2 regions of the Paraburkholderia caballeronis genome follow, and region 2 is predicted to be linked to the other one. Evidence: riboswitches for the same ligand, from Rfam matches in the RefSeq annotation. Region 2 holds a riboswitch; the other holds the start of a gene.
The links. A riboswitch is a leader RNA that binds a small molecule or an ion and turns the genes downstream of it on or off. The one in region 2 is predicted to bind glycine.
Positions count from the first base shown of each region.

Region 1: linked by a shared signal. The riboswitch ahead of BLV92_RS19155 (D-amino acid dehydrogenase) and the one ahead of gcvT (glycine cleavage system aminomethyltransferase GcvT) in region 2 are both predicted to bind glycine.

Region 1 covers NZ_FNSR01000002.1:595,741-607,928, forward strand. The annotation lists gene BLV92_RS19145 (MFS transporter) at 1-468, opposite strand, end outside; gene BLV92_RS19150 (LysR substrate-binding domain-containing protein) at 807-1,742, shown strand; gene BLV92_RS19155 (D-amino acid dehydrogenase) at 1,773-2,996, opposite strand; glycine riboswitch at 3,167-3,257, opposite strand; gene BLV92_RS19160 (LysR family transcriptional regulator) at 3,335-4,288, opposite strand; gene BLV92_RS19165 (MFS transporter) at 4,461-5,783, shown strand; gene BLV92_RS19170 (M20 aminoacylase family protein) at 5,798-6,997, shown strand; gene BLV92_RS19175 (porin) at 7,121-8,245, shown strand; gene BLV92_RS19180 (MFS transporter) at 8,322-9,725, opposite strand; gene BLV92_RS19185 (NAD(P)/FAD-dependent oxidoreductase) at 9,759-11,006, opposite strand; gene BLV92_RS19190 (VOC family protein) at 11,003-11,965, opposite strand; gene BLV92_RS19195 (aldehyde dehydrogenase) at 11,991-12,188, opposite strand, start outside.
Region 2 covers NZ_FNSR01000001.1:300,900-313,087, reverse strand. The annotation lists gene BLV92_RS01350 (hypothetical protein) at 1-870, shown strand, start outside; gene BLV92_RS01345 (hypothetical protein) at 882-1,112, shown strand; gene BLV92_RS31315 (hypothetical protein) at 1,093-1,335, opposite strand; glycine riboswitch at 1,737-1,822, shown strand; glycine riboswitch at 1,882-2,030, shown strand; gene gcvT (glycine cleavage system aminomethyltransferase GcvT) at 2,121-3,239, shown strand; gene gcvH (glycine cleavage system protein GcvH) at 3,300-3,680, shown strand; gene gcvP (aminomethyl-transferring glycine dehydrogenase) at 3,748-6,684, shown strand; gene BLV92_RS01325 (alginate lyase family protein) at 6,797-7,939, shown strand; gene BLV92_RS01320 (L-serine ammonia-lyase) at 7,975-9,363, shown strand; gene BLV92_RS01315 (thiamine pyrophosphate-binding protein) at 9,422-11,164, shown strand; gene BLV92_RS01310 (branched-chain amino acid ABC transporter substrate-binding protein) at 11,328-12,188, opposite strand, start outside.

The sequences.
Region 1 (12,188 bases), on a different contig from region 2:
CGCCCGCTCCGCCAGCAGCGCGGTCGCGACGCCGACTTCGCCGCCGGCGGAAAACCCTTGCAGCAGCCGCGCCGCGAGCACGATCAGCGGCGCGGCGATGCCGATCTGCGCGTAGGTCGGCGTCACGCCGATCAGCCCGGTGCCGGCCGCCATCGTCAGCAGCGTGACGTTCATCGCGGCCACGCGGCCGAACCGGTCCGCGAGCACGCCGAACAGGACGCCGCCGAGCGGCCGCGCGACGAAACCGACGCCGAACGTGCCGACCGACAGCAGCAGTTGCTGCTGGGTGGACGCGAGCGGAAAAAACAGCTTGCCGAGCAGCACGGCGAAGAAGCTGTAGACGGTCAGATCGAAGAACTCGAAGCCGTTGCCGATCGTCGTCGCGACGATGAGGCCGCGCGTCGGGAGCGGCGAACTGCGCGAGGCGCGAGAGCGGCTGGCCGCGGACGCGAGTGACGGTGACTTCATGGGCGGCATCCTGTCGGAAGTGAATCGTTCGTTGAAAACGGGGGGGCGTGCGCGGCTTCGCCGGCTTCGAGAGCCTGACGATCGTGACGACAGGCCCAGTCTAGGGAGACAAAAACGCCGCGCCGATTTGCTTTTTCTTATCGTGATAACGGCGGGTTATCGAAGCGGACATCCCACGGAGACCGAACCGGTACAAAACCGATACCGGTCGCGACGCGCATCCGGACGACGCCTCATTGCCGGAATTTTTTCTCGCGGTGTACGATCGGCCGCATGTCGTCACGCTTCCCGCGCGTTGCGCGCGGGTCTTCCGTTCCATCCTCTCGCCGGCCACGTCCTTGAAACATCACCAGCTACGCGCGCTCGTCGCGATCGCGGAGCACGGCAGCCTGCGCGCCGCCGCGCGCACGGTGTACCTGTCGCAGCCGGCGCTGACGAAGGCGATCCGCGAACTCGAACAGGACCTCGGCGTGCCGCTCGTCGTGCGCAGCGCGCGCGGCGCGCAACTCACGAGTTTCGGCCACGCGATCTACGCGCGCGCGAAGCTGATTCTCGCGGAAATGCAGCATGCCCGCGAAGACGTGCTCCAGCTGGCCGGCCTCGACGGCGGCGCGGTGTCGTGCGCGGTCACGCCGCTCGTGTCGCTGAAGTACCTTGCGCGCGCGATCCACACGTTCCGGCTGCGGATGGCGAACACGCGGCTCGCGGTGCAGGAAGGGTTCCTCAGTTCGGCGCTCGCGGGCCTGCGCGACGGCACGCTCGACTTCGCGATCGCGATCGTCGACGAAACGAAGGTCGCGGGCGAATTCCAGTTTCGCCGGCTGCTCGAAGCGGAGCTGATCGTGTCCGCGAGAAGGGGGCATCCGCTTGCGGACGCGCAGTCCATCGAAGACCTTCAGGACGCGGACTGGATGCTGAACACGACGCCCGAGAGCATCGGGCGCGTGTTGCAGGACTACTTCCTCGAACGCGGGTTCGGCGCGCCGCGCGTCGTCGTCGAATGCAGTTCGTTCAGCGCGAGCTTCGCGCTGTCGTACGGCAGCGATCTGCTGTCGTGCTGCCCGAAGAGCTTTCTCGAATCCGACTGGTTTCGCGAGCGCGTCGTCGCGGTGCCGGTGCGAGAGCCGCTGCCGCGCGTCGCGGTCGGCATCATTTCGCGGCGCGACGCGCTGAACACCGCCGCGTGCGATTACCTGATCGACTGCTTTGCGGATGCCGTCGCATCCGCGCCGCCGTTCGACTTCACGGAACCGCACGTCGCCGCCGCGCGCTAGCGGCAGCCGGCGCGCCCGGCAAAACAAGCCCTAAACCCCCGCGCCCGCGACCACCTCCGCCACACTCTCCGCCGTCGCGGCGGACAACGTCCACCCGAGATGCCCATGCCCGGTGTTATAAAACACGCCGCGCCGCCTGCCGCGTCCGACCTTCGGCAACATGCTGGGCAGCATCGGCCGCAACCCCGCCCACGGCACCACGCGCGCGGTCGACATGCCCGGGAAATGACGGCGCGTCCAGTTCACGAGCGGTTCGACGCGATCCGCGCGGATGTCGCGATTGAAGCCGTTCAGTTCGGCGGTGCCGGCCACGCGGAAGCGGTCCGCGCCGAGCCGGCTCGTAACGATCTTCGCGCTGTCGTCGAGCAGGCTCACCCATGGCGCGGCCTCGCGGCTCGCCGCGTCGTCGAGCGACACGGTGATCGAATAACCCTTCACCGGATAGACGTTCACGTGGTCGCCGACCATCGCGGCGAACGCGCGGCTGCCGACGCCCGCGCAAACGACGACGCCGTCGAACGCATCCGCATCGCGCTCGCCGCCGCATTGGGCGACGATCAGCGGCCGGCCGTCCGCGTCGGCGCCGATCGATTCCACCGACGTGTCGTAGCGGAACGTCACGCCATGCGCTTCACACGCGCGCGCGAGGCCGCGCGTGAACTTGTGGATGTCGCCGGTCGAATCGGACGGCGTATAAAAACCGCCATGAAACCGGCCTTGCAGCGCGGGCTCCAGCGCGCGGATCTCGTCGGGCGTGACCGGACTTCGGTCGAGACCGCCGTCGCGCAGCAGTTCGTTGACCTTCAGCGCCGACTCGAATTCGCCGCGCGTCGCATAAAAATGCAGGATGCCGCGCCGCTCCAGGTCGAAGTCGATCCGCTCGCGCTCGGCAATCCCGAACAGGTGCTCGCGCGCGGCGATGGCGAGCCGCACCGTCTCGATCGTGTTCGAGCGATAGTGCGGAATCTGCCGCAGGAACTCGCCGATCCACGAGTATTTGTGCCAGCCGGGCCGCGGGTTCATCAGCAGCGGCGCGTCGCGCGTGAACATCCAGCGCAGCCCCTTCAGCACGGTCGCGCGGCTGTTCCACACTTCGGCGTTGCTCGCCGATAGCTGGCCGCCGTTCGCAAACGACGTTTCCATCGCCGCATAACGGTGGCGTTCGAACACGGTGACGCGATAACCGCGCTGAACGAGCGCGTACGCAGTGGTGACGCCGGTGATCCCGGCGCCGAGAATGGCGATTCGTGGCATGACATGGTCCAGTGGTGTTGAGCATCGCCGGCCGCGCCGTGGTGACGGCCGGCGCCGATGCCCCATCTGTCCATGTACCTGAGAGTTTCGCGTTCGCGCCGCGCATGGTTTCGCGCGCGGCGTCCCGCTCCCCTTCGGTGGGCGCGCGTCGCGCGCCGCTCTCCAGATGTTCCGGCAGCACGGTCCTTTTGCCTGAGAGTTTCCGGGGCGGTTGCTCCGTCGGCGCCGTCACGTTGCGACGGTCTCTCCCCTGCTGCGTTCGTGGAACACCGCGAACCATACCGGCGCAAAAAGCGTTTGGCAATCCCCGGCGACGCGAATGCAACGGTCAGGCGTCGTCACCGCGAGGGACCCGCGCCGCGCAAACGCGGCACCGCGCCCGCGCGCCGGTACAGTCCGCCGATGTTCGCGCTGCATTCGCGGATCAAGTCGATGAACGTCGACGCGACCGACGTCGCGAGCTTCAGGTCGCGGCACACGAGCCCGACCGTCATGTCCGGCAGCGGCTCCTTGAGCGCGAGGCGGCGCAGCTTCGCGTTGTACTCGGGAATGTGGAACGGCAGTTCGGACCACAGGCTGATGAGGTCCGTGGTCGTCGCCATCTCGACGTACAGCACGGTGGACGTGCAGCGCAGCACGCTCTTCGGCGGCTCTACGCCGTGGCTGCTGAACAGCGAGCCGACGAGGCTGGACGCGTCGTCGAGCGCGTCCCAGCTCAGCCAGCCGGATTCCGCGAGCACCGCGAGCGACTTCGGCCCGCGCAACGGATGCCCGGTGCGCACCGCGAGCGTGGTCGGCACCGTGTAAAGCTCCTCCCAGTGAAAACGCGGCTCGACCGGCGGCCCGATCCGCGACACGAGGCCGAAATCGACGGTGCCGTCCGCCAGCCCTTCGTGGATCAGCGTGGGCCGCATCTCGCGCACGTTCACGGTGACCTGCGGATGCGCGAGCATGAAGCGGCGCAGCGCCTCCGCGAACGGGCCGGTCGCCGTCACCGGCGTCACGCCGACGCTGACGGTGCCGCGCGCGACCCCCAGCAGCGTCGCGATGTCCTCGTGCGCGTGGCGCAGTTCCTGGTCGATCGCGCGCGCGTGGCGAATCAGGCTCTGCCCGTAGTGCGTGAGCTGCGCGCCCTTCGCGGAGCGCACCAGCAGCGGCGCGCCGAGTTCCGCTTCGAGATCCGCGAGCGCCTTGCTGATCGCCGGCTGGGTCACGTGCAGGTCGCGCGACGCCTCGTGGATGCTGCCGCCCTCGGCCACCGCGATCAACGCCTTCAGCTGGTGAAACTTCATTGCCCGATCCGCTCCATAATGCGGGTGCCATGCGTCGCGCCCGGCCACGATTCTGCGGGATAAAAAAAAGTTATTGGAATAAAAACAAACGATTTGTTCCGTGAAATTGGCGCTCTTACTGTTCGGACACGTCGTCGCCCCGGCGGCGTGAGACTTCACGAACGGAGCAGTCATGGCAAATCTGCACAACCCGGCCATCGGGTCGTCGGTCCCCGCGCGCGGCGGTCACGCGTCGCGCTTCATGCTCATCGCGGCGACGTCGCTCGGCAACGGGCTGGAGATGTTCGACTTCACGATCTACAGCTTCTTCGCTGTGATCATCGGCAAGCAGTTCTTTCCGTCGCATTCGCCGTTCGGCTCGCTGCTGATGGCGGTCGCGACGTTCGGCATCGGCTTCGTGGTGCGGCCGATCGGCGGCGTCGTGATCGGCAACTACGCGGACCGCGCGGGCCGCAAGGCCGCGATGACGCTGACGATCGTCGTGATGGCCGCCGGCACCGCGCTGATCGGGCTCGCGCCGCCGTATGCGTCGATCGGCGTGCTCGCGCCGGTGCTGGTGGTCGCCGGGCGGCTGCTGCAAGGCTTCTCGGCCGGCGGCGAGATCGGCGCGTCGACGACGCTGCTGATGGAGTCCGGCGTCGCGACGACGCGCGGTTTCCTCGTGAGCTGGCAGGTCGCGAGCCAGGGCGCGGCCGCGCTCGCCGGCGCCTTGAGCGGCTTCGCGCTGGCGCATCTGCTGACGCCGGCCGCGCTCGAAAGCTGGGGCTGGCGCGTGCCGTTCCTGTGCGGACTGCTGATCGGTCCGGTCGGGCTGTACATCCGCCGCTCGCTGCACGAGACGCACACCGACGAGGCGCGCGAAACCAGCGCGTTCAGCGAGGCGCTGCGCTCGCACCGGCGTGAACTGCTGACCGGCATCCTGATGATCGTCGGCAGCACCGCGACGATGTACATCGCGGTGTTCTACATGCCGACCTATCTCATCAAGGTGCTGCACATGCCGTCGGCGACCGCGTTCCTCTCGGGCTGCGTGTCGGGCGCGACGCTCTTCGTCGTCGCGCCGCTGTCCGGGCTGCTCGCGGACCGGCTGAAGCGCCGCAAGCCGGTCGTGTTCGGCGCCACGCTGACGGGCGGACTGCTGGTGTTCCCCGCGTTCTGGCTGCTCAACCACACCGCGAATCTCGGCGTCGCGCTCGCGATCGTCGCGCTGCTCGTGTCGTGCCTCGCGATCATCGCCGGACCGGGTTTCCTGCTGATCCTCGAAGCGTTCCCGAAGCGCGTGCGCGCCACCGGCCTCAGCGTCGTCTATAGCGTCGGCGTGTCGATCTTCGGCGGCTTCGCGCAGTTCATCGTCACGTGGCTCATCAGCGCGACCGGCAATCCGATGTCGCCCGCCTGGTACATGGTCGCGTGCAGCGCGATCTCGCTGTGCGCGCTGCTCGCGCTGCGCGAACAGCGCGCCGCCTCCCCCGCAACGCTTCACCCTGGCCAATGAAAGGAGAGTCATCCATGCCGTTCGTGCTCGAAAAAGGCTTCCACGAAGACCGGCTCGTGCCGGAAGTGGTCGCCGAACAGGACACGTTCATCGACATCCGCCGCCGCATCCACGCGAACCCGGAACTCGGCGCGGACGTCGCCGACACCGCAACGTTCGTCGCCGGCCTGCTGCGCGACTGGGGTTACGACGTGCATACCGGCATCGGCGGCCATGGCGTCGTCGGACGCCTGAAGCGCGGCGGCGGCGCCCGCGCGATCGGCATCCGCGCGGACATGGACGCGCTGCCGATCGTCGAGACGACCGACCTGCCGTATGCGAGCCGCGTGCCGGGCCGGATGCACGCGTGCGGCCACGACGGCCACACGGCGATCCTGCTCGCGGCCGCGAAGCATCTCGCGCGCCATGCGTCGTTCGACGGCACGCTGAACCTGATCTTCCAGCCCGACGAGGAAAACCTGAGCGGCGCGCGCCGGATGATCGAGGACGGCCTGTTCGAACGCTTTCCGTGCGACGCGGTGTACGCGCTGCACAACGCGCCCGGCGTGCCGGTCGGCCAGTTCGTCGTGAAGGAAGGCAGCGTGACGGCCGCATCCGACGTCGCGACCGTCACGCTGAAGGGGGTCGGCGGCCACGGCGCGATGCCCGAGCTGACGCGCGACCCGATCGTCGCCGCAAGCGCGATCGTGATGGCGTTGCAGACGATCGTGTCGCGCAATCTCGCGGCGCGCGACGTCGGCGTGGTCAGCGTCGGCGGCATCCAGGCGGGCGCGACGCACAACGTGATTCCGGAGCGCGCGCAACTGCTGCTGAACATGCGCTCGACGACCCCCGAGGTCCGCGAGCGGATCGAGACGCGCGTGCGCGAGATCGTCGCGTCGCAGGCGCAGACGTTCGGCGTCGAGGCGTCGATCGACTACACGCATCTGGTGCCGGTCGTGCTGAACGCGGAAGGGCCGACCGCGCTCGCGCGCGGCGTCGCGGCGGCGCTCGTCGGCGACGACCACGTGCTGACCGACACGCGCGGCGTGATGGGCAGCGAGGACTTCGCATGGATGGCGCAGTCGGTGCCGGGCTGTTACGTGATGCTCGGCAACGGCGTCGGCCAGTGGGGCGGCTGCATGTGCCACAACCCGAACTACGACTTCAACGACCGGATCATCAGCCTCGGCGCGAGCTACTGGGTCCGGCTCGTCGAAACGTATTTGAAGTAATCACCGCCGTTCACCGCTCGCAGCGCGCGTCCGGCCGGGCGTAGCCGCTGCGGCTCCCCGCAGTCGTTGTCCCCTTCCACTCGAATCGAGCGCCGCCCAACGGCGCCTACCACTACACACACGATGAAAAAGACGATCAAGGCTGCAGCCGCTGCGGCCGGGCTGCTTGCGCTCGCGCCCAGCCTTTGCCATGCGGATTCGGTGTTCTCTTCGCTGATGCCGGCGTTCGGTCCGGGTTATGGCTCGGTGTCCGGCAATCTGGTGTCGATCTACGGCACGGTCGACGAATACATCGACCACTACAACGCCGGCGGGCAGACCGCGACGCGCCTGTTGAGCGGCGGCGCGTGGACGTCGAAAATCGGCATCTACGGCCGCGAGGAACTGACGCCCCGGCTGTCCGTCCATTTCCGGCTCGAAAACGGCTTCAACGCGAACGACGGCACGTTCGGCGCGCCGAACACGATGTTCAACCGCGCCGCGTATGTCGGCATCGCGTCGAAGGACTGGGGCGGAATCGACCTCGGCAAGCAGTTCGGCGTCGGGCTGCAACTGTTCGTCGATCCGTTCTTCGGCGTGTCGAAGCTGTCGCCGTGGACCTACTTCGGCAGCGTGTCCGACCTCGGCCGTGGCGCCTCGACGGTCGAGGCGCGCGTGAGCAACGCGGCCGTCTATACGAGCCCGAGCCTCGCGGGTTTCACCGCGCAATTGCTGTACGCATTCAAGGGCGACCAGTCCGAAGGGCCGGCCGCGCAGAACCGCGGCGGCGCGCTCACCTATGCGAACGGACCGCTCTATGTGTCGGCATCGTTCAACCAGACGTGGTGCGATCCGTCGGCCGGCGCGTGCACCGACACCACGACGCGCACCGACTCGTTCGGCGCGGCGATGATCTACGACATGGGCCGTTATGCGGTGTCCGCGTCGTGGCAGCTGTTCGACCCGCGCTATGCGCAGGACTTCGTCGCGCGCGAGTATTCGCTCGGCTCGCTCGCGCGCTTCGGCGCGCACATGTTCCGCGGCTCGCTCGTCTATCGCGACGTCACGCAGACCGCGAACCATGCGGTCGGCCTCCAGATCGGCGACGACTATTTCCTGTCGAAGCGCACCGCGCTGTATGCGCGCGTGTCGGTCATCAAGAACGCGGCGAACTCGCAGATGACGAACGACCTGTACGGCAGCGGGCCGCTGCCCGCGAAGGGCGCGTCGGTGACGGACTTCGCGCTCGGCGTGTATCACAACTTCTGATCGCGCCCGGCGGCAAGCGGGCGAAAAAAAGGCGTGCCGCACGGCACGCCTTTTTTCAGTCCGAGACCAGAACGGATCAAGCTTCGAGCTGTTCCAGCACCTTCCCCTTCGTCTCGATGCCGAGGAAATGCACGACGATCGCCGCCGCGAACGGCACCGCCGCGAGGATGTAGAACGCGACGTCGAGATTGCCGCCGACCATCGTCTTCGAGACGATCGCCGGCGCGAAGATCGCGGCCACTTTCAGCCATGCGCCGCCGACGCCGCAGCCGAGCGCGCGGATGCTGGTCGGATACAGTTCCGGCGTGTACACGTAAGCCGTGATGAAACCGCTCGCGAGGAAGCCGAGCGCGAACGCGCTGAACGTCGCGACCACGTACACCGACATCGCATGGCACACGCCGGCCAGCGCGAGCGACACGGCACACAGCACGAACGACACGTTGATGATCGGCTTGCGCCCGACCTTGTCCACCAGCAGCGCGCATACGAGCGACCCGACGACGCCGAGCACCGACGCGGCCACCGCGAGGTTCAGCGCGAGTTGCAGCGGTGCGTGATAGAGGGTGCGATAGATCGTCGGCAGCCACGTGGACAGCCCGTACTGGATGAAGCCGCAGGTGATCCACAGCATCGCGACCGCGAGCGTGCGCTTCAGATACGCGGGGCCGAACAGGTCCTTCATCCGGCGCTTCGGATGGCGGTTCGCCAGTTCGTCGAATTCCGCCGCGTGCGCGACCGGCGCGAGCGGCCCCTTCGCGGAACGCTCGAACACGGTCATCGCGTTGTCGGCGTCGCCGAGGCGCTCGCGTTCCGCGAGCCAGCGCGGCGATTCCGGCACGAGACGGCGCAGCACGAAGAACAGCACCAGCGGCAGCCCGCCGATGAAGTACATCGCCTCCCAGCCGAAACGCGGCACGACCCACGCGCCGAGCGCGTTCGACGCGAGCAGCCCGATCGGGAACACGATCTCGTACAGCAGCACGAAGCGGCCTCGCCCATGCGCGCGGCTGATCTCGTTGATGTACGTGGCCGCGACCGGCAGTTCGCCGCCGAGACCGAAACCCTGCACGACGCGCAGCGCGGCGAACGCCGCGAAGGTCGGCGCGAACCCGCACAGAATGCTCGTCACGCCGATGATCCCCGAACTCCACGCAATCGCGCGCACGCGGCCATGACGCTCCGCGAGCCACGGGAACAGGAACGCGCCGAACAACTGGCCGACCGATCCCGAGGCGATCAGGAAGCCGATTTCCCACGGCGTCAAATGCCACTTCTGGATCAGGATCGGCAGCGTCGCCGCGATCGCGATCACGTCGAAGCCGTCGAAGAACGTCGCGAGCCCGATCAGCACGCGCGCGCGAATCTGCATCGCGTTGGTCGGCATCCGTTCGAGCCGCGCGATGATGGAGCCCCGGGTGACAGGTCCGCTGACACCCGCCCCGCCTCGATGTTCGATGATGTTGTCGATGGTTCTCATGCCTGGTGTCTCTGCCGTCAAAAAGGGGGGGAGTTACGCGAGAGCCTTGCTGGCGTCGGTCAGTGTCGCGAGATCGACCGGCCGCCCCTGCTGCATCCATTTGCGCGCGAGCTTCAGGTCGCGCGCGGCGTTGATCGCGATCGCGCCGCGCAGCGCGCCGTCCTTCACGCAGAACAGCGTCGCGCGTTTATCGGCGAGACTGCCGCGCACCGCGAGGTCCGCATCCGTCGGCAGGTCGCCGAGGATCTGGAGGTTCACGTCGTACTGATCGGACCAGAACCATGGAATGTCCGCATACGGCTCGGCCTTGCCGAGCAGCGCCTTCGCGGCCGCGATCGCCTGGTTCTGCGCGTTCGCCCACGATTCGAGCCGCACGCGGCGGCCGAGCCACGCGTTCGGATGGTTCGCGACGTCGCCGCACGCGAACACGTTCGGGTCGGCCGTCGCGCCGTATTCGTCGACGACGATGCCGTCCGCGACCGGCAGCCCCGCCGCCTCGGCGAGCGCCGTGTGCGGCGCGAGGCCGATGCCGGCGACCGCGAAGTCCGCGTCGAGCACGGAGCCGTCCGCGAGCGTCGCGCGCACGCGTTGCGGGTCGTCCGGGTGGTCCTCGATCGACGCGAGCGCCGCGCCGACGCGCACGTCCACGCCGTGCGAACGATGCAGGTCGAGCAGGAACTGCGACACGACCGGCGGCAGCGAACGCGCGCACAGTCGCGGCGCGCCTTCGACCACGGTCGCTTCGACGCCGAGCTTGCGCGCGGTCGCCGCGACTTCGAGGCCGATCCAGCCGCCGCCGATCACGAGCACGCGGCGGCTGCCGCGCAGCCTCTCGCCGAGCGCCACGGCTTCGTCGAGCGTGCGCAGACAGGTGACGTGCCGCGTTCTGACAAGCGCATCCGGCAAGCGGCGCGCCGCGCCGCCGGTCGCGATCACCAGCCGGTCGTATTCGACCTCGCGGCCCGAGCGCGTGCGCACGATGCGCGCCGCGCGGTCGATCGACGTCGCGCAGTCCGGTTGCCACGCTTCGACATCAAGGCCCGCGAATTCGTCGGGCTTCACGATCCGCACCGTGTCGATATCCGCTTCGCCCGCGAGCACCGCCTTCGACAGCGGCGGGCGCTCGTACGGCAGATGGGCTTCGTCCGCGATCATCACGAGGCGGCCGTCGAAGCCTTCCTTGCGCAGCGTCTTCACGACCCAGCCGGCCGCCTGGCCGCCGCCGATCACGACGACGGTGCGCGGCGCGGCAACGGACGCCGATGCCTGCGGCGCGCTCACGACTTACGCTCCGTCATGAACTTTCCTTCGGGAGCCTGAGCATTCTTCTGCCGCCGCGTGTTGCCGTCGAGGCCGCCGTCGATCGCCCATTCCGCGAAGACGGTCGGGCCGGGTTCGAATTCGCGCGGCTGCCAGTCGGGCGTCAGCACGTCCTCGTCCGCGTAGTATTCGATCAGCCCGCCGGCCGGGTTCCGGAAGTACCAGAAGTACGCGGACGACACCGGATGCCGGCCCGGCCCGAGTTGCGTGGCCCAGCCGCAGCGGCTGATGTGCAGCCCGCCGCCGAACACTTCGTGAATGTCGCGCACGGTGAACGCGACGTGGTTGAGGCCGCGCTTTCCATCCGGCAGCGCGAGCAGGAAGATGTCGTGGTGGCCGCCGTGCGGCGCGCAGCGCATGAACGCGCCGCGCCCCGGATAACGGTCCGACGTCTCGAAGCCGAGCCGCTCGTGATAGAACCGCTCCTGCTCCGCGAGGCGGTTCGTGAAGAACACCACGTGCCCGACCTCGACCGGCTCCGCGCGCTCGTACACCGGCGACGGCTGATCGACGCGCAGCGTCTGCCCCCACACGTTCGACGGCGAGCCGTGCAGGTCCAGCGCGCGGCGGCGCGTGACCTCGACGCGGATCGCCATCCCGGCCGGATCGATGCAGCCGATTGCGTCGTCGGTCGCGTAATAACCCGGCTGGTCCGCGAGACGGCCGCGCAGCGCGTCCAGTTCGGCGCGCGTCGCGACGCCCCACGTGACTTCGCGCAGCGTCGGCCCGTCCTCGAACGGGGGCGGCAGCGACGCGTCGTTCGCATCGACGACGAGCACCGTGCAGCCGTTCAGCGTCTCGAAACGCGCGCGCGTTTCGTCGTGCGCGACTTCCTTCAAGCCCCAGTCCGCGAAGAACCGCCGGCATTCGCCGAGGTCCGCCACGCCATACGTGATCTGTTCAATGCCGAGTATCGTCATGGCCTCTTTCTCCTGTGCGCCGCCGTCAGACATTCGCCCACGGCAGCGGGGCGTCGTTCAAGCCCCAGTAGAGGCTCTTCTGCTGCATGTACTCGCGGATGCCGAGGCGGCCCTTCTCGCGGCCGATCCCGCTGTCCTTCCAGCCGGAGAACGGCGTCGAGATCGAAAACAGCTTGTACGTGTTGATCCATACGGTGCCCGCTTCGAGCGCGCGGGCCACGCG
Region 2 (12,188 bases):
CCTGTCCGCGATGTGCAAGACGTTGACCGTGGCTTGACGCTCTCTTACGAGGAGCGCCAGGAGGCGCGCAGGGAGCGCCAGAAACAGATTGAGCAGGACCGGCGAGACTTCGCCCGGCTGTTCCGGGTTTCCATCGGTCGACGCGATGCGCGCACCTGCCGCGACTTCGCCGCTTATGCCGCGTTCATCGGAGAACATCTGCGCATCTCGGGATGGGATACGCCGGTCGACGGTGAAAGCGTGACGCGCATACTTCACAACGCGGTACGCGATGGCTGGCTCGTTCCCGCGATTGACCGAGCCTGGCGAGGTGGCCGACAGGTCATCCGATTCTACGCGCCACAGAGCTGGCCGAAGCGAGCACCAGAACCGAAGCCGACCGTCTACGGTGTGCGTAACGGTGAGTTCGTACCGCTCGATGACAATGGGTACTTTATCGACCACACGCCATACGTACCGGTTGTGGCATCCTTGAAAAACGCCACTCGTTCCAGCAGTGGGACTGACTGGCCTCACGCGGTCGAAGAGGTGATGGGCGCGTTACGCGGCGGCAGGACACTGGGTATGGCCGATAGCTTGACGCATGGCGCGAGCACCCCCGGCGAATCAATGTCTTTCGGGGACGCGCATCCGTTTGAGTATCATCCGGATCCGATCAGCGGCGGCGTGTTTGACCTGGCTGCAAACGACCGGGGCGGCATATATGCTTGCGACATCCTGTCGGCGGAATGCAAGGGCTCGGTACTACGTGAGTTCCCCAGCCAGTATCTGAATTCGACGTTAAATGAAATCCAGGGGGATGCGCAGAGCGGCATGAAAGACGCTCGGAAAGCGTTGAAACTCCTCAACGACAACCGATTTAAAAAATAGGGGCCTCGGTGATGAATCACCCACTGTTTGACCTTCTGGCACGACTCGACGAAGCGAAGATCAGTTATACCCTTTCGCGCCATCGCCCCGAAACGGTTCAGGTTCTGATCACCATTGTCGGACAGCGCATTGAGATCGATGTGTTTGCCGATGGTCACATGGATGTATCCCGCTTCGTTGGCAACGAAGACATCGAGGGGGGAGCGGAATTGATCGATTCCATCATCGCTCCCGGAGCCTGATTTCCAGATGAATGCCCGCTGTGGTCGGCGTCAGACCGGTTCGCGTTTGCCACACCAGCGGCAGCATGGGATCGAAGCCATAACCGTCCCATTCCGGCTCCATCGCATGCCCTGTTCGACTTCCTGCGCACTCGCCCGGAACGATCTGTGCGCCGCTGACCGTATCCTCAGCATTGTGCTCATGCGCGGTGTCGAACGCCACACCGCAACGACGAGCCGACATTCACGAAGGGCTCCTCAAGCTGGCCTGTTGCCTGATTTGCTGGCTCACTCTTCAACGCTCCGATGAGCCTTTTTGAACTGCGTTCTTATTCTCCACGCCGCCCCGGGGTGGTACAGCAACACGCGAACCCACCAGGTTTTCCGGTGCAGCCTCATCTCCGTCGCGATTCCGCTGCCCGGCCGACGCGACACACGACTCGAAGCGGCCTCTTTCCCGCCTCGCGCATTCAGCACACGCTTCATTCGGCCGGGTGGCCAGCCATCGCCCACGGCCCGCCGCGTCCTTCTGCACGCCGACCTCATACCCCCCAGCACACGCCCTGCAACAGCCCCACCCCACCCCTCCCGTTTTTTCTCGCATTGACACAGCCCCCGGGCGTCGCGCACAATCGCCACGCGCGCCGGGAGAGCGCGCCGGCCGATGCGCACAGCGCATCCCGCCGGCGCCGCCGAAGGGGCAACCCACAAACTCTCAGGCAAAAGGACCGTGCGCGCCGGACCGCTGATCTGCCCATGCATCCACAGGATGCGGACGGAAACGCGCGAAGGTCCGCACTCTGGAGAGCGGCAGTAGCGTACCCGGCGCGGTCCAAACGAACCACGCGGCACGCAGGCTGCCCACCGAAGGGGCGCGCGTCGTCCGGTTCGAGCGAACCGCGGCGCAATCTCTCAGGTACCGAGGACAGAGGGGCCATGCACGAGGCGTCCACAGGCATCCCGCCTGCGGCGCGTCCTGCATGGCCCTTTTTGTTTTCGCCGGACCTGTTCCGGAGATGCCGAGGCCCCATGACCGAACTCAGGAAAACCCCGCTCCACGCCGCTCACCAGGCGCTCAACGCGCGCATGGTCGATTTCGGCGGCTGGGACATGCCCGTCAACTACGGCTCGCAGATCGACGAGCACCGCGCGGTCCGCACCGACGCCGGCATGTTCGACGTGTCGCACATGTGCGTCGTCGACTTCAGCGGCGCGAACGCGCGCGCGTTCTTCTCGCACGTGGTCGCGAACAACGTCGCGAAGCTGCAAACGCCCGGCCGCGCGCTGTACAGCTGCATGCTGAACCCGCAAGGCGGCGTGATCGACGACCTGATCGTCTATTACTTCGCGGAAGACAGCTTCCGCGCGGTCGTCAACGCGGGCACCGCCGAGAAAGACATCGCGTGGTTCCAGAAGCTGAACGACGAAGGCGGCTTCGGCCTCGCGATCACGCCGCGCCGCGACCTCGCGATCGTCGCGGTGCAAGGCCCGAACGCGCGCGACCGCGTGTGGCAGGTCGCGCCGTCCACTCGCAGCGCGAGCGAAACGCTGAAGCCGTTCAACGCAGCGAAGATCGACGCGACGCCGTTCGGCGAATTGATGATCGCGCGCACCGGCTACACCGGCGAGGACGGCTTCGAAGTCGTGCTGCCGGCCATCGCGGTCGGCGAATTCTGGGACGCGCTGCAACGCCAGGGCGTGAAGCCGTGCGGCCTCGGCGCGCGCGACACGCTGCGCCTCGAAGCCGGCATGAACCTGTACGGCCAGGACATGGACGACACGGTGTCGCCGCTCGACGCCGGCCTCGCATGGACCGTCGACCTGAAGGAGCCGCGCGACTTCGTCGGCCGCGCCGCGCTGGAAGCGAACGGCTGCCGCGCCGCGTTCGTCGGCCTGATCCTGCAGAAGGAAAACGGCAAGGCGGGCGGCGTGCTGCGCGCGCACCAGAAGGTGCTGACCCCGCACGGCGAAGGCGAGATCACGAGCGGCACGTTCTCGCCGACGATGCAGGAGTCGATCGCGTTCGCGCGCGTGCCGCAGGGCGTCCAGCCGGGCGACGTCGTGCAGGTGCAGATCCGTGACAAGGCCCTTCCCGCAAGCGTGGTAAAACTGCCGTTCGTGCGCAACGGCAAGGTGCTCGCCGCCTGATTCGCGCGTCGCGCACGCCCTTTCCCTGAAGCCACACCGAACCACGCACAGGAGCATCCAATGAGCATCCCGGCAGATCTGAAATACACCGAATCGCACGAATGGGTCCGCACCGAAGCCGACGGCACGCTGACCGTCGGCATCACCGACCACGCGCAGGAAGCCCTCGGCGACATCGTCTTCCTCGAACTGCCCGCGGCGGGCAAGACCGTGACGGCCGGCGACGCGGTCGCGGTGATCGAATCGGTGAAGGCCGCGTCCGACATCTACGCGCCGGTCAGCGGCGAGATCGTCGAATCGAACGCGTCGCTCGTCGATACGCCCGACCAGGTGAACGGCGCGCCGTACACGTCGTGGCTATTCAAGATCAAACCGGCTGCGGACGCGTCGCTCGACAAGCTGCTCGACGCCGCCGGCTACGAAAAGGCGATCGGCGCCTGATCCCCATCACAGGCGCGCCGCGCGGCCGTCGTCCGAGACAGGCCCGCGCGCGCCGGCAGGAAATTCCATGAAGCCCGAACACCCGGAACACTTGATGAACCGCACCCCTCTTTCGCTCGCCGCGCTCGAAGCGCACGACGCCTTCGCCGCCCGCCACATCGGTCCCGATACGGCCGACCAGCAGGCGATGCTCGGGGCGCTCGGCTTCGCGTCGCGCGCCGCGCTGATCGACGCGGTGATTCCGCCCGCGATCCGCCGCGACGACGCGCTGCCGCTCGGCCCGTTCGCCCAGCCGCGCTCGGAGGCGGAAGCGCTCGCCGAACTGCGCAAGCTCGCGGACAAGAACCAGGTTTTCCGCTCGTACATCGGGCAGGGCTATTACGACACGCATACGCCGGCCGTCATCCTGCGCAACGTGCTCGAAAACCCGGCGTGGTACACCGCGTACACGCCGTATCAGCCGGAAATCTCGCAGGGCCGCCTGGAGGCGCTGCTGAACTTCCAGCAGATGATCGTCGACCTGACCGGCCTCGCGATCTCGAACGCGTCGCTGCTCGACGAGGCGACCGCCGCCGCCGAGGCGATGACGCTGCTGCAACGCATCGGCAAGCCGAAGTCGAACGTGTTCTACGTCGCCGACGACGTGCTGCCGCAGACGATCGAAGTCGTGAAAACCCGCGCGAAGCCGGCCGGCATCGACGTGCGGGTCGGCCCGGCCGCGGACGCCGCGAACGCGGACGCGTTCGGCGTGCTGCTGCAATATCCGGGCGTGAACGGCGACGTGCGCGACTACCGCGCGCTGACCGAAGCGATCCACGCGGCGGGCGGCCACGTCGTCGTCGCGGCGGACCTGCTCGCGCTGACCGTGCTGACGCCCCCTGGCGAATGGGGCGCGGACGTCGCGGTCGGCAACTCGCAGCGCTTCGGCGTGCCGATGGGCTTCGGCGGCCCGCACGCCGCGTACCTCGCGGTGCGCGACGAATTCAAGCGGCAGATGCCGGGCCGGCTGGTCGGCGTGACCGTCGACGCGCAGGGCAACCCGGCGCTGCGGCTCGCGCTGCAAACGCGCGAACAGCACATCCGCCGCGAGAAGGCGACGTCGAACGTGTGCACCGCGCAGGCGCTGCTCGCGATCATGGCGAGCATGTACGCGGTTTATCACGGCCCGCACGGCCTCAAGACGATCGCGCAACGCACGAACCGGATCGCGGCGCTGCTCGCGGCCGGCGCGAAGCAGCTCGGTTACGCGCTCGTGAACGACACGTTCTTCGACACGCTGACGTTCGAAACCGGCACCCGCACGCCGGCATTGCACGAAGCGGCCGCCGCGCGCCGCATCAACCTGCGCCGCGTGAGCCCGACGCGGGTCGGCATCTCGATCGACGAAACGACGACCCGCGCGGACCTCGCGGACCTGCTCGCGATCTTCGCGGAAGTCGCGTCCGCGAGCGACGTGCCGTCGATCGACGCGCTCGACGCGGCGCTGCCCGCCGACGCAACGCTGCCTTCCGCGCTGCTGCGCGAAAGCGCGTACCTCACGCATCCGGTGTTCAACCGCCATCACTCGGAAACGGAAATGCTGCGCTACCTGCGCAGCCTGGCCGACAAGGACCTCGCGCTCGACCGCTCGATGATCCCGCTCGGCTCGTGCACGATGAAACTGAACGCGACGTCGGAAATGCTGCCGGTCACGTGGCCCGAGTTCGGCCAGATCCACCCGTTCGCGCCGGCCGACCAGACCGTCGGTTATCGCGAGATGATCGACCAGCTCGAACAGATGCTGGTCGCCGCGACCGGCTATGCGGCCGTGTCGCTGCAACCGAACGCGGGCTCGCAGGGCGAGTACGCGGGCCTCCTGATCATTCACGCGTATCACGCGTCGCGCGGCGAAGCGCATCGCAACGTGTGCCTGATCCCGGCGTCCGCGCACGGCACGAACCCGGCGTCCGCGCAGATGGCCGGCATGCAGGTGGTCGTCGTCGCGTGCGACGCGCAGGGCAACGTCGATCTCGCGGACCTGAAGGCGAAGGCCGCGCAGCATGCGGACAAGCTCGCCGCGATCATGATTACCTATCCGTCGACGCATGGCGTGTTCGAGCAGAACGTCCGCGAAGTCTGCGAGATCGTGCACGCGCACGGCGGCCAGGTGTACGTGGACGGCGCGAACATGAACGCGATGGTCGGCCTCGCCGCGCCGGGCCAGTTCGGCGGCGACGTCTCGCACCTGAACCTGCACAAGACCTTCTGCATTCCGCACGGCGGCGGCGGACCGGGCGTCGGTCCGGTCGCGGTCGGCGCGCACCTCGCGCAGTTCCTGCCGAACCAGACCTCGTCCGGCTACGAGCGCGACCCGCACGGCATCGGCGCGGTCAGCGCGGCGCCTTACGGCTCGGCCGCGATCCTGCCGATCTCGTGGATGTACATCGCGATGATGGGCGCGGCGAACCTCACGGCCGCGACCGAGGCGGCGATCCTGAACGCGAACTACATCGCGAAGAAACTCGCGCCGCACTATCCGGTGCTGTACAGCGGCCCCGGCGGCCTCGTCGCGCACGAGTGCATTCTCGATCTGCGTCCGCTGAAGGACGCGAGCGGCATCACCGTCGACGACGTCGCGAAGCGCCTGATCGACTTCGGCTTCCACGCGCCGACGATGAGCTTCCCGGTGCCGGGCACGCTGATGGTCGAGCCGACCGAGTCGGAGCCGAAGGAAGAACTCGACCGCTTCATCGACGCGATGATCGCGATCCGCGACGAGATCCGCGCGGTCGAGGAAGGCCGCGCCGACCGCGACGACAACCCGCTGAAGCACGCGCCGCACACCGCGGCCGTGGTCGTCGCAAACGACTGGAAGCATGCGTACTCGCGCGAGGCGGCCGCGTATCCGCTGCCGTCGCTCGTCGCGCGCAAGTACTGGCCCCCCGTCGGCCGCGCGGACAACGTGTACGGCGACCGGAACCTGTTCTGTTCGTGCGTGCCGGTGTCCGAGTACGAGTCACACTGAGTCCCGGCACTGAGTCCTGCCGCACCCGGCCGTGCGGCAGGCATCCGCTTCACGCGGGCTGCCGCAAACCGTTACCATCACACACCTGTCAGCCCTGACCAAGGAGTCCCGCATGGTGCGGATGGTGCGAACGGAAACAATCGAAGCGGCGTCCGCGAGGGACGGCCGCGCGCGCCCCGCCGGCGCGACGCTCGCGGCGGCGCTGGTCGCGGCGGGCGCATGGCTCGCGGCGCTGCCCGCCGCTCACGCGGCGATGAACTTCTGCGCGGCGCCCGCGCTGCAATCGAGCGAGCGCACGAACGCCGATCCCGGCGTGAAGGCGCTGGTCGCCGAGGTGCAGGCCCGGCTGAACGACGCGCCGCGTCCGCTCGCGCGGCTGCACACCGAAGGCACGCTGCCGCACGAAGGCATCTACGACCAGAGCGTGGATGCGCAGAAAGACCTCGACCTGATGCGCAACGCGGCGCTCGCCTGGCGCGCGACGAGCGACGACCGTTACCTGCGGCTCGTCGACCGGTTCCTGTACGCGTGGGTCACCACCTATCAGCCGAGCTTCAATCCGATCGACGAAACGCGTTTCGAAGGGCTGATCCTCGCGTACGACATGACCGCCAGCGCGCTGCCGGTGAAGACGCGCAACGCGGCGATGACGTTCATCAACAAGCTCGCGAACGGCTACATCGCGGCGATCGACGGGCAGCCGCGCCCGCTCACCGGCACGTTCGCGAACAACTGGCAGAGCCACCGGATCAAGCTGATCGCGATGGCCGCGTTCACGCTCGACAACCGGCGGATGATCGCGACCGCGCAGCGCCTGTTCGTCGAGCACATCGGCGACAACATCGCGCCGGACGGCTCGACGCTCGACTTCACCGAACGCGACGCGCTGCACTACGTGACGTACGACCTTCAGCCGCTCGTGACGGCCGCGCTCGCCGCGCGCCGCCACAACCGCAACTGGCTGAACGAACGCGCGCGCAACGGCGCGACGCTCGCGCGCGCGCTCGACTGGCTCACGCCTTATGCGCTCGGCCAGAAGACGCACGACGAATTCGTGCGCTCGACCGAGCCGTTCGACGTGCGGCGGCGCGAAGCGGGCCTGCCCGGCTACACCGGCGCATGGGACCCGAAGAACGCCGCCGAACTGTTCCACCTCGCCGCGCGCCTCGACGGCCGTTATATGCCCGTCGCGCTGAAGCTCGCCCCGACGCCGCCCGCATGGCTCGCGGTGTGCCTGCCGCTGCCGGCGCGCTGATCCGTTCCCCCCGTTCCCTCAGGAGCAAGCTTCTCATGGCAGTCAGCGTCTTCGACCTTTTCAAGATCGGCATCGGGCCGTCGAGTTCGCACACGGTCGGACCGATGCGCGCGGCGCTGATGTTCGCGGAAGGACTCGAACGCGACGGCCTGCTCGCTTCGACGACAGCGGTGAAGGTCGAGCTGTACGGCTCGCTCGGCGCGACCGGCAAGGGTCACGGCACGGATCGCGGCGTGATGCTCGGCCTGCTCGGCGACGCGCCGGACACCGTGAACCCGGACACGATCGCTGAACGGCTCGACGCGATCCGCACGACGCGCACGCTCGCGCTGCTCGGCCGCCATCCGGTGCCGTTCGTGCCGAAGGAGCACATCGCGTTCTATCGGCAGGCGCTGCCCGAGCATCCGAACGGGATGAAGCTGCGCGCGCTCGACAGCAACAGCGCGACGCTGCGCGAATCGACGTATCTGTCGGTCGGCGGCGGGTTCGTCGTGACCGCCGGCGCGCCGAACACGAAGGTGCTCGCGGCGGTGGAACAGTTGCCGCATCCGTTCAGCACCGGCGCGGAACTGCTCGCGACGTGCGCGGCGACCGGCAAGTCGATCGCGCAGCTGATGCTCGACAACGAACGCGTATGGCGCGACGACGATGCGATCCGCTCGGGCCTGCTGCGGATCTGGGACGTGATGCAGTCGTGCGTCGCGCGCGGCTGCGGGATCGGCAACCCGTCCGCCGACGGCACGCTGCCCGGCCCGTTCAACGTGAAGCGCCGCGCGCCGCAGCTGTATCGCGCGCTGACCGGCAACCCGGAGCGCGCGTTGCAGGACCCGCTGTCGATGATCGACTGGATCAACCTGTACGCGATCGCGGTCAACGAGGAAAACGCGGCCGGCGGCCGGGTCGTCACCGCGCCGACGAACGGCGCGGCCGGCATCGTGCCCGCCGTGCTGCACTACTACACGCGCTTCACGCCCGGCGCGAACGAACAGGGCGTGATCGACTTCCTGCTGACCGCCGCCGCGATCGGCATCCTGTACAAGCTGAACGCGTCGATCTCCGGCGCGGAGGTCGGCTGCCAGGGCGAGGTCGGCGTCGCGTGCTCGATGGCGGCCGGCGCGCTCGCCGCCGTGATGGGCGGCACGCCGCAGCAGGTCGAAAACGCGGCCGAGATCGGCATGGAGCACAACCTCGGCCTCACCTGCGACCCGGTCGGCGGGATGGTGCAGATCCCGTGCATCGAGCGCAACGCGATGGCGTCGGTGAAGGCCGTCAACGCGGCGCGCATGGCGCTGCGCGGCGACGGCGCGCACTACGTGTCGCTCGATTCGGTCATCAAGACGATGCGCGAGACCGGCGCGGACATGAAGACGAAGTACAAGGAGACGTCGCGCGGCGGCCTCGCGGTGAACATCGTCGAGTGCTGAGGTCCGCGCCGTGCGCGCGTCGCTCGCAACGAAACAACCGACTGGAGACTTGAACGCAATGCCGCATCCGAACGAATCCGCCAACGCCGCCGACCGCGCGAAGCACGCGACCACCGGCGCGCGGCTCGTCGTCGATACGCTCGTCGCACAGGGCGTCGAGCGCGTGTACTGCGTGCCCGGCGAGAGTTTTCTCGCCGTGCTCGACGCGCTGCACGACGAAACCGCGCGCATCGAGACGATCGTGTGCCGCCACGAGGCGGCCGCCGCGAACATGGCCGAGGCGACCGGCAAGCTGACCGGCCGTCCCGGCGTCGCGATCGTCACGCGCGGGCCGGGCGCGACGCACGCGTCGATCGGCGTGCACACCGCGTTCCAGGATTCGACGCCGATGATCCTGCTGATCGGCCAGGTCGCGCGCGACCAGATGGACCGCGAGGCGTTCCAGGAAGTCGATTACCGGCGCATGTTCGGGCAGATGGCGAAGTGGGTCGCGCAGATCGACGATCCGCGCCGCGTGCCCGAATACCTGAGCCATGCGTTCCACCTCGCGATGTCCGGCCGTCCGGGGCCGGTCGTGCTCGCGCTGCCCGAGGACGTGCTGAGCGACGCATGCGAGCCGATGCCGGTCGCGCCGGCGGCGCAGCGCGTGCAGGCGTCGCCGTCCGCCGCGCAGATGGAGCGCGTGCGCGAACTGCTGGCCGGCGCGCAAAAACCGTTCGTGATCGCGGGCGGCAGCGGCTGGACGCGCGCCGCGTGCGACGACCTGCGGCGCTTCGCGGAGAACTGGCAACTGCCGGTCGGCGTCGCGTTCCGCTTCCAGGACACGTTCGACAACGAGCATCCGAACTATGCGGGCGACGTCGGGCTCGGCATCAATCCGGCGCTTGGAGCACGCATCCGCGACGCGGACGTGCTGCTCGCGCTCGGGCCGCGTCTCGGCGAGGCGACGACCGCCGGCTACACGCTGCTCGACATCCCGAAGACGAAGCAGACGCTGATCCACGTGCACCAGGGCGCGGAGGAACTGGGCCGCGTGTATGCGGCCGACCTGCCGATCGTGTCGGGCCTGCCGGAGTTCGCCGCGCAACTGGCCGCGCTTGCGCCGCCCGCTTCGTCCGCTGCGTTCGCTTCGTTCGCGTGGACCGGCACGGCCGACGAAGCGCATCGCGCGTATCTCGAATGGCGCAAGCCGCGCCCGATGCCCGGCGACGTTCAGCTTGGCGAAATCATCGAACAACTGCGCGCGCGGCTACCCGACGACGCGATCGTCGCGAACGGCGCGGGCAACTACGCGACATGGCTGCACCGCCACTTCGCGTATCGCGGCTTCCGCTCGCAACTCGCGCCGACGAGCGGCGCGATGGGCTACGGCGTGCCGGCCGCGATCGCCGCGAAGTCGCTGTATCCGCAGCGCGCGGTGGTCGCACTCGCCGGCGACGGCTGTTTCCTGATGTCCGGCCAGGAGATCGCGACCGCCGTGCAGTACGGGCTCGCAGTCGTGTTCATCGTCGTGAACAACGGCCACTACGGCACGATCCGGATGCATCAGGAACGCCACTATCCGGGCCGCGTGCACGGCACCCAACTGACCAATCCGGACTTCGCCGCGTTCGCGCGGGCGTTCGGCGCGCACGGCGAAACGGTCACGCAGACTGCCGGTTTCCTGCCCGCGCTCGACCGCGCGCTCGCGGCCGGCGGTCCGGCGCTGATCGAACTGCGCGTGCCGAAGGAAGCGAGCACGCCGGCCGCGACGCTCGCGCAGGTTCAGGAGCAAGGGCGCAAGCTGCGCGGCGAGGCGTAACGCACCGCGCGGCGCCGTGGCCGTGGGCGCTTCGTTCAAACAGATTACGCAGCAGCACCCGCCGCAACACGAGCCGCAACACGCCCCGGACGCCTCGACAAAAAAGCCCCACGGCCGCGAGGCCGTGGGGCTTTTTACTTCGGGACAACGAACAGCGTTCGGCTTACTTGCCGCCGATGCTTTCGAGCGTCGCCCATTGACCGTCGACCACCTTGTACAGCGTGATGCCGCCGTTCTTCAGGTCGCCGCGCGAGTCGTACGCGAGGTCCTTCGTCGTGACGGCCGGCATGCTGGTCTTCGCGAGGTACGGCAGGTACTTCGCCGGGTCGGTCGAGTTCGCCGCCTTCATCGCCGCGAACATCGCCATCGCGCCGTCGTACGCGTACGGCGAGTACGTCTGCACGTCTTCGCCGAAACGCTTCTTGTAGCGCGCGACGTAGTCCTTGCCGCCCGGCATCTGTTCGAGCGGCAGGCCCGCGAGCGACGCGACCGTGCCGTTCGCCGCGTCGCCGGCGAGCTTCAGGAACGTCGGCGTGTGCACCATTTCGCCGCCCATCAGCGGCGCCTTCACGCCGAGCGTCTTCATCTGCTTGACCATCGGCGCCGCCTGCGAATCCGCGCCGCCGTAGTAGATCAGGTCCGGGTTCGCGGCCTTCAGCTTCGTCAGGATCGACTTGAAGTCCACCGCCTTGTCGTTCGTGAACTCGCGGTCGACGATCGTGCCGCCCGCCGCCTTCGCGGCCTTCTCGAACTGGTCGGCGAGACCCTGGCCGTAGGCCGTGCGGTCATCGACGATCGCGATCTTCTTCATGCCGAGGTTCTTCACCGCGAACGTACCCGCGACCGAACCCTGCTGCGTGTCCGACGTCATCATGCGGAACGTCGTCTTGAAGCCCTGCTGCGTGTATTCCGGCGCGGTCGCCATCGCGATCTGCGGGATGCCCGCGTTCGCGTAGATGCGCGAAGCCGGAATCGTCGTGCCCGAATTGAAGTGGCCGAGCATGCCCTTGATGCCGTCGTCGAC